4 regions of the Candidatus Pantoea rara genome follow, and region 2 is predicted to be linked to each of the others. Evidence: predicted binding sites of a transcription regulator. Region 2 holds the regulator's gene; each other region holds the start of a gene.

Region 1 (2,203 bases), 460 kb from region 2:
GCAGCCGATCAATGATCTCTTTTAATACCCGGTCCTGAAGCGGCTGTTGTGAAGACATGATTTTTTTGCCGTAATTATTTTCGGCACGCAGGTAATCAAGAACCTCGCTGTTTTCGCGTTTGTCATCGCGCAGCCAGTAATAATTGTCAACGCGGGTCTCGCCATGCAGCGTCATCTCATGGGGTATTTTTTTTGCGATGGGTGCTTTCATCCATTCGTCTCCATCAACATAATGATCTGTAAGCGTAACACTTCAGCGGCCGGAAGCCAGAGATGACGAGAGAAGCTGCCGCTGGCTCAGCACGTCCTGTAAGCCGCCAGCGGAGTCGTAATGGAATTAACTGGCGGGCAGACGGGCTTTTTCAGCCTCAAGATCCTGCTGAATGCCGTCGCGCACATCCTGAGGGATTTTCAGCGCGTCACCCAGCGCGGAGAGATAGCTGCGCTCCATAAAGTGATCCACGTCGATGGCGGCACAGCTCAGGAAATAAAGCTCCAGCGCTTCTTCTTCATTTTTCACATCGGCGGCCAGCCACTGGGGATCCAGCGGGCGGTTCATCGCTTTCTGAATCAGCCGTTCTGCATCCTGACCATAACCGGATTGATGAATATTCTGCTGGATGGCTGCCCGCTCCTGATCGTCGATGTGCCCATCGCTTTTGGCGGCAAACACCAGCGCGGTCACCAGACGTTCGGCGCGCAGATCAACAGGCGTCTGCGCCACACCGAAGTCAGGTTCATTCTGGTGCGCCTCGCTGACCCGCTGTTTGTATTTGTTCCACAGCACCGCGCCAGCCGCCGCGCCACCCCCCACAATCAGGGCTTTGCCGCCATATTTAGTCAGCAGTTTGCGCGACGACTTGCTGGAGATCAGCATCGCGGCCAGACCGCCCAGTGCGCCGGGTGCCAGCATGTCGCTTAAGCCACCGCCCGATTTTCCGTCACCGCCCTTCTTTGTCAGCACCGACTGAATCTGTTGCAACCAGTTATTCATCATTCACTCCTTTCAGGATGTCAGCCGCTATCCTGCCCAAAAGGATGTCAGGAAACGTCAGAGCGGGAAAAGTACGGCAAAAAGCGGTATCAACTGCGCGAAAGATGAGAACGCAAACGTTTTCGTTTATACTTGCGCGCGAATTTTGACTGCTTAGGGGAATGTATGACGACTCTCGGAACAGCGCTGCGTCCGGCGGCAACGCGTGTGATGTTATTGGGTTCAGGTGAACTGGGTAAAGAAGTGGCGCTGGAGTGTCAGCGTCTGGGTGTGGAGGTGATCGCGGTTGATCGTTACGCCGATGCGCCGGCAATGCATGTCGCCCATCGCAGCCATGTCATTAACATGCTGGATGGCGCGGCGCTGGCAGCATTGATAGCCGTTGAGAAGCCTGACTTTGTGGTACCGGAAATCGAAGCCATCGCCACCGATACGCTGGTTGAGTTGGAGCAGCAAGGCCAGCGTGTAGTTCCGACCGCCCGCGCTGCACGACTCACCATGAATCGCGAAGGCATTCGCCGCCTGGCGGCTGAAGAGCTGTCACTGCCGACCTCACGCTATCGCTTTGCGGACAGCAAGGTACGCTTCGATGAAGCCGCCACAGAGATCGGTTTCCCCTGCATTGTGAAGCCGGTAATGAGCTCATCGGGCAAAGGCCAGAGCTTTATCCGCGACGCCAGCCAGCTCGATAAAGCCTGGGACTATGCGCAACAGGGTGGCCGTGCCGGTGCCGGTCGCGTCATCGTTGAAGGCGTCGTCAACTTCGATTTCGAGATCACCCTGCTCACCATCAGCGCCGTCGATGGCATTCACTTCTGTGCGCCGATTGGTCACCGTCAGGAGGATGGCGATTACCGCGAGTCCTGGCAGCCGCAGCAGATGAGTGAACTGGCGCTGCAACGGGCGCAGGATGTTGCCGCGCAGGTCGTTAAGGCGCTGGGCGGCTATGGCCTGTTTGGCGTTGAGCTGTTTGTCTGCGGTGATGAGGTGGTGTTCAGCGAAGTTTCACCGCGTCCACACGATACCGGCATGGTCACGCTGATTTCGCAGGATCTGTCAGAGTTTGCGCTGCACGTGCGGGCGTTCCTGGGGCTACCGATTGGTGGGATTCGTCAGTATGGTCCGTCCGCTTCCGCTGTTATCCTGCCGCAACTGACCAGTCAGAACGTGCAGTTTGTGAATGTCGAAGCGGCACTGGGTGCCGGTCTG
Region 2 (2,203 bases):
TTTTTGAAGGCAGATTATGTGGTCAGAATATGCATTGGAAGTGGTTGACGCGGTTGCGCGTGGAGGGAGCTTCAGCGCCGCCGCGCAGGAGCTCCATCGGGTACCCTCTGCCATCAGCTATACGGTGCGCCAGCTGGAAAACTGGCTGGCAGTACCGCTGTTTGAACGTCAGCATCGCGAAGTGGTCCTGACCCCGGCGGGCGAGCATTTTGTCCGGGAAGGGCGAAGCGTCATCAAAAAAATGCTTGCCACACGGCGACAGTGTCAGCAGCTGGCCAACGGCTGGCGCGGGCACCTCAGCATTGCCGTTGACCGTATCGCCAAACCTCAGCGAACCCGGCAACTTGTCAAAGATTTCTATCGCCATTTTCCCGATATGGAGCTGATCATTCATTATGAAGTCTTTAACGGCGTCTGGGATGCGCTCGCCGATGGACGGGTAGAAGTGGCCATTGGGGCCACCCAGGCGATTCCGGTGGGCGGACGTTTTGCGTTTCGTGATATGGGCACCCTCAACTGGCGCTGCGTAGTTGCACCCGATCACCCACTGACACAGGCGAGCCAGATTGATGACGATACGCTGCGTAGCTGGCCTTCGCTGGTGCTGGAAGATACCTCGCGTGCGCTGCCGCGCCGTATGACGTGGACGTTAGATAATCAGCGCAGACTGGTGGTGCCGGAATGGCAAACCGGGCTGGAGTGCGTGCAGGCGGGATTGTGTGTGGCGATGGTGCCGGGACATCTTGCAAGGCCACTGCTCGACTGCGGCGATCTGGTTGAACTGACCTTGCCGGTGGCGTTTCCGGACAGCCCCTGCTGTGTTAGCTGGGCCGAGGATCGCGCATCACCGGCGACAGGCTGGCTACTCAGCTATCTGGGTGATGCGCAAACGCTTAATCAGGAGTGGTTAAGCGAGGATTAACGGCGATAGTCACGGAACGGACCATCGGCCACGGAACGGCGCTCTATCAGCGTAGGGTGGACTTCAATCGTTTGTGACACTTCACGCTTACTGGTGATGCGGTCCAGCAGCATATCCAGCGCTTTCTCACCCAGCTGGGCTTTAGGCTGATGCACGGTGGTCAGAGCCGGCGCGAAGTAGCGGGCGTTGCGCACATTGTCGTAGCCGATTACCGAAATATCCTGAGGCACACGCAAACCCATCTCGTCGGCAGCGCAAATCGCGCCCATCGCCATGATGTCACCACCGCAGAACACCGCCGTCGGACGCTGTTTCTGTGACAGGATCTGCTGCATCGCCTGATAGCCCGACTCCGGCTCAAAATCACCCTGCACAATCCACTCGGCGCGCGGCAGAATACCCGCTTCTTCCAGTGCCTTCAGGAAACCGGCATGACGTCCACCTCCGGTGTTACGCTCCATCTGACCGGGAATAGCACCAATATCCCGGTGTCCACGTTCAATCAGATAGCGTCCCGCCAGATAGCCGCCCTGAAAAGCATTATCGAGTACCGTGTCGGTGAAGTCGGCGCGCGACTCGCCCCAGTCCATCACCACCATCGGAATATTGCGGTTCTCTTCCAGCATCTGCAGCAGATCATCCGGATATTCAGAGCACATCACCAGCAGACCATCGACGCGTTTCTGCGCCATCATGCTGAGGTAGGCGCGCTGTTTTTGCAGATCGTTATGCGCATTACCCAGAATCAACGTATAGCCTTTGTCAAAACAGTGATTTTCAACCGCTTCAATAATTTCAGCGAAATAGGGCGCTTCGCTGGAGGTGGCAAGCAGGCCCAGCGTCCTGGTATGGTTCACTTTCAGGCTGCGTGCAACGGCGCTCGGCGAGTAGTGCAGTTCTTTGATCGCCTGCCAGACCGCGTTACGCGTTTCTTCAGCGACAAAGCGGGTTTTATTGATGACGTGCGAAACGGTGGTCGTTGAGACGCCGGCGCGTTTCGCCACATCTTTAATTGTTGCCATGAAAATCGGACTCCAGTGCTTATCTAACTCTATGATAAGCGTAGTGTTAAACGTTTGCGTCTGCTCAGGGGTTTTTTACGCAAAAATGCAGCTTTCCGGCTCGTAAACTGGCCTGGGGCGATGAATAAACGCTGTAAAAGATGCGCAAACGGAATCAGAGTTGCGCGCGTTGCGCAACAAAGGCGGGATTCTAACAAGGCTGGACGGATAAAACGAGATTTTTACCGGGCTGTGTGGGAAAATGCCATATCCCTACACA
Region 3 (2,203 bases), 1.9 Mb from region 2:
TCACCAGGTTGCGCATCAGAATCCCTTTTTAAGTTTCCAGTCAGGCAGTAATACAACAGGAATCAGGTTGCAAACGCAACCTGATGATTGTCAGAAGATCTTAGCGGGTAATAGCAGAAAACTGTATGGGCGCTTAGCCGAAATTTACCTGGCGGGCGGTCTGGCGCTCCGCCAGACGCTTCAGCGCGGCGTTGAGCAGCACGCCGTAGGCGGGCAGGAAGAAGACCATGCAGATCAGCACTTTGAAGCTGTAATCCACGAGGGCGATCTCAACCCAGTGCTGCGCCATAAACGCATCAGGACTTTTATAGAAGGCGATAAAGAAGAAGGCCAGCGTATCGCTGATATTCCCCAGGAACATGGCACAGCCCGGTGCTATCCACCACTGTGGCAGACGACGCAGACGGTTGAACACGTGAACGTCGAGGATCTGACCCAGCGCATAAGCCATGAAGCTGGCGCAGGCGATACGGGCAACAAACAGGTTCATCACTTCCAGTGCCTGCCATCCCTGCCATTCACCCTGATAAAACAGCGCGGAGACGCCGTAAGAGATAAACAGCGCTGGGATCATCACGGCCAGAATAATGCGCCGGGCCAGCGGTGCGCCAAAAATACGCACGGTAAGATCGGTCGCCAGGAAGATAAAGGGAAAGCTGAATGCACCCCAGGTAGTATGGAAGCCAAAGACAGAAATAGGCAGCTGAACCAGATAGTTACTTGATGTGATCACCAGCAGGTGAAACAGCGACAACCAGAAAAGCGCATGCATGCGCTGACGCGAAGAAAATGCGAGCATATTCAACCTTTTTAATGTTGGGGTGAGGGAACCCATTGCGGGACGCCGTTCGGGCAGCGCCTGGCAGTTTTATGAGCAAAAAGCGGCGGCATCTTACCGCGTTGTGCTTTTTATGCAATGGTTAATTTTAGCGCAATCGTTATCGCCTTGATTCACCGCCAGCACGCGCTAGAATGAGCGCCCTTTACCTGAACCGAGTTGATTATGAGCGATGCTTTTTCCTCTGCCGACCATCAGCTGGATGCCCGTGGCCTGCGTTGCCCGGAGCCGGTGATGATGGTGCGCAAAACCGTACGCGGCCTGCAGGATGGCGAGACGTTGCTGATCATCGCCGATGATCCGGCGACGACCCGCGATATTCCCGGCTTCTGCCGCTTTATGGAACATGGCCTGCTGGCGCAGCAGACCGACACGCTGCCCTACCAGTTTCTGATCCGCAAAGGCATGGCAGGTTAACGACAGCCGTTCGGGCCGTCTTAAACCTCACTCTTCGATCAGAAGCCTCACAGTCAGGCGCGACGACGCAGTAACCGCAACGCGTTGGCGGTGACCAGCGCGGTCGCTCCCGAATCTGCCAGTACCGCCAGCCAGAGTCCGGTCAGGCCCATCAGGGTAGTGACCAGGAAAATCGCCTTCAGACCCAGCGCAATTCCGATATTCTGGCGAATGATGCGCCGTGTCCGGCGTGCCAGCGCAATCATCGGGGCCAGATTGCTGAGCTGGTTACGCGTCAGTGCTGCATCGGCCGCTTCCAGCGCGACATCGGTGCCACTGCCCATCGCAATGCCCAGCGTCGCCGCTTTCATCGCCGGGGCATCGTTAATGCCATCTCCGACCATCGCCAGCGGCTGTTGCTGACTCAGTTCACGGATCGCCGCCACCTTATCGGCGGGCAGCAGGCTGGCGCGATAATCTATATCCAGCTGGCGGGCTATCGCCGCCGCAGCGCGCGGATTGTCACCCGTCAGCATCAGGCTCTCAATACCCAGCTTTTTCAACGCTTTTAACGCCGCCACGGCGTCGTCGCGCAGCTGATCGCGCAGGGCCAGCGCACCCAGCGCTTCGCCATCGCGCATCAGCACCACCAGGGTTTCACCTTCGGCTTCCTGCTGAGCAATCTGCGCATTTTGCTGCGGCGTCAGACCGGGAGTATGGCCGGGCGTCAGCAGCTGAATCTGCTGGCCTGAGACCTGCGCACTGATACCGCGTCCGGCCTGTACCTGCTGATCCTGCGCGTCAGGAATAACAAGGTCACGCGCCTGCGCAGCCGACACGATAGCGCTGGCCAGTGGATGGGTCGCACCCTGTTCCGCAGCAGCGCTCAGCGCCAGTATCTCTGATTCGGCGGTCTTGCCAAATCGCAGGATCTGCGTCAGCTGTGGCTTGCCCAGCGTCAGCGTGCCG
Region 4 (2,203 bases), 1.2 Mb from region 2:
TTAGGACTCAGATCGGTGGAGATCGCCCAGTCCAGATCGGGGAACTGACTGGAACGCGCGCTCTTGAGCGTTGACAGATAAGCCGATCCCGATGCAACCGTCAGCCGCCCCTTTAAGTCACCGAGGTTTTTAGGGCGCGGCTTATCCACGCGATAGACCAGCTGCTGCGAAACGTTGTAGTAACCTGGCCCGGTCTGAAAGCGCGTCAGGCGTTCATTGTTATAGTTGAGGCCAGCAGCCAGCAAATCGGCTTTACCATCGTCAAGGTCATCAAACAGATCGCTCAGGTTAGGACGAACCGTCACCTCGAGTTTGACGCCCAGATAATCGGCGAAGCGTTTTGCCAGCTCATAATCCATACCGGCCGGTAACTTGTTCACTGTGTAGTAAGTCAATGGGGAGTTGATGGTACTGACACGCAGCACTCCCCGCGATTTAATCTGTGAAATCGTATCCTGCCCACCCCCATACCAGGGAATGGAGGGCCACAGCGCTAACGCTAACAGCACGGCAACCAGACCGATAAACAGATAATTAAATTTTAGGCGTTTCAAATAGTTATCTCTCGCTGGCTCTAAGGCCTCTGTCTTTTAAAGGCAGTATTTATCTTCTTTGAACTCCCAGAGCGAGGGGCATTTTGCGCAACTAAATCACGCTGAGCAACTTTTATAGCAGCTTTTGCGCAAAATTCAGGCAAATCCGGGTCGCCAAAAATTGTGCGCAAACGGTTTCGTCGCGAGGTCGCTTTCTCTATAATACGCCCCGTTTTCCCTGTTGCGCCCAATTTGCGTCGCCCGGCGCCCTGACGAGAGACTTATTAATGGAAATTCTGCGTGGTTCGCCCGCCCTGTCGGCATTTCGTGTAAACAAACTGCTGACCCGCTTTCAGGACGCTCATCTGCCGGTGAGTGATATTTACGCTGAGTACATCCATTTTGCTGATGTCAGCGCGCCCTTAAGCGCTGACGAACAGAGCCGTCTGCAACGCCTGCTGAAATATGGTCCCTCTCTCGCTGAACATGCCCCACAGGGTCGTCTGCTGCTGGTGACGCCGCGTCCTGGCACGATTTCGCCCTGGTCATCCAAAGCAACCGACATCGCCCACAACTGCGGCCTGCCACAGGTGCGTCGTCTGGAACGTGGTCTGGCTTTCTATGTACAGGCTCCCCAGCTGACCGAAGCACAGTGGCAAACGCTGGGCACGCTGCTGCACGATCGGATGATGGAAACGGTTTTCAGCGATCTGGCGCAGGCTGAGCAGCTGTTCGCGCACCACACGCCGCAGCCGGTCAAAAGTGTCGATCTGCTGGGTGAGGGCCGTCAGGCGCTGGTTCAGGCCAATATCTCCCTGGGCCTGGCGCTGGCAGATGATGAAATTGACTACCTGGTGGCGGCGTTTACCGCACTGGGCCGTAACCCCAACGACATTGAACTCTATATGTTTGCGCAGGCGAACTCTGAGCACTGTCGTCACAAGATTTTCAACGCCGACTGGATTATCGACGGCGAGAAACAGCCGAAGTCGCTGTTTAAGATGATTAAAAATACGATGGAGCAGACGCCGGACTTCGTGCTGTCTGCTTATAAAGATAACGCTGCCGTAATGGAAGGTTCAGAGGTTGGTCGCTTCTTTGCTGACGCCGGAGAGAGCGAATACCGCTGGCATCAGGAAGCGGCGCATATCCTGATGAAGGTGGAAACCCACAACCACCCAACGGCGATCTCGCCGTGGCCGGGTGCTGCGACCGGTTCCGGTGGTGAAATTCGTGATGAAGGCGCAACCGGACGTGGCTCTAAACCAAAAGCGGGCCTGGTCGGTTTCTCGGTCTCAAACCTGCGTATCCCGGGCTTTGAACAGCCGTGGGAAGAGGACTTCGGCAAACCAGCCCGCATCGTCAGCGCGCTGGAGATCATGACCGACGGCCCTTTGGGCGGCGCTGCCTTTAACAATGAATTTGGTCGTCCCGCACTGAACGGCTACTTCCGTACTTATGAAGAGCAGGTTACCAGCCACAACGGCACCGAGCTGCGCGGCTACCACAAGCCGATCATGCTGGCGGGCGGCATCGGTAACATCCGTGCCGACCACGTGCAGAAAGGCGAAATCACCGTGGGCGCGAAGCTGGTGGTGCTGGGTGGTCCGGCCATGAACATCGGTCTGGGCGGCGGTGCGGCTTCATCCATGGCCTCGGGCCAGTCAGAT

What was found. Region 2 encodes PurR, which represses purine synthesis genes. Its sites were predicted from a motif close to CANGCAAACGTTTGCNTG; they were not measured.
Region 1: the regulator PurR is predicted to act here: its motif matches at 1,104-1,121, upstream of purT (formate-dependent phosphoribosylglycinamide formyltransferase).
Region 3: the regulator PurR is predicted to act here: its motif matches at 824-841, upstream of ACR8BF_RS01460 (7-cyano-7-deazaguanine/7-aminomethyl-7-deazaguanine transporter).
Region 4: the regulator PurR is predicted to act here: its motif matches at 718-735, upstream of purL (phosphoribosylformylglycinamidine synthase).

The regions. Positions count from the first base shown of each region.
Region 1 covers NZ_CP194942.1:1,751,964-1,754,166, reverse strand. The annotation lists gene ACR8BF_RS08225 (prolyl oligopeptidase family serine peptidase) at 1-211, opposite strand, end outside; gene ACR8BF_RS08220 (tellurite resistance TerB family protein) at 338-994, opposite strand; gene purT (formate-dependent phosphoribosylglycinamide formyltransferase) at 1,160-2,203, shown strand, end outside.
Region 2 covers NZ_CP194942.1:2,216,542-2,218,744, reverse strand. The annotation lists gene punR (DNA-binding transcriptional activator PunR) at 17-922, shown strand; gene purR (HTH-type transcriptional repressor PurR) at 919-1,944, opposite strand.
Region 3 covers NZ_CP194942.1:319,511-321,713, forward strand. The annotation lists gene ACR8BF_RS01455 (DcrB family lipoprotein) at 1-16, opposite strand, end outside; gene ACR8BF_RS01460 (7-cyano-7-deazaguanine/7-aminomethyl-7-deazaguanine transporter) at 134-799, opposite strand; gene tusA (sulfurtransferase TusA) at 1,004-1,255, shown strand; gene ACR8BF_RS01470 (zinc/cadmium/mercury/lead-transporting ATPase) at 1,309-2,203, opposite strand, start outside.
Region 4 covers NZ_CP194942.1:1,047,300-1,049,502, forward strand. The annotation lists gene mltF (membrane-bound lytic murein transglycosylase MltF) at 1-554, opposite strand, end outside; gene purL (phosphoribosylformylglycinamidine synthase) at 821-2,203, shown strand, end outside.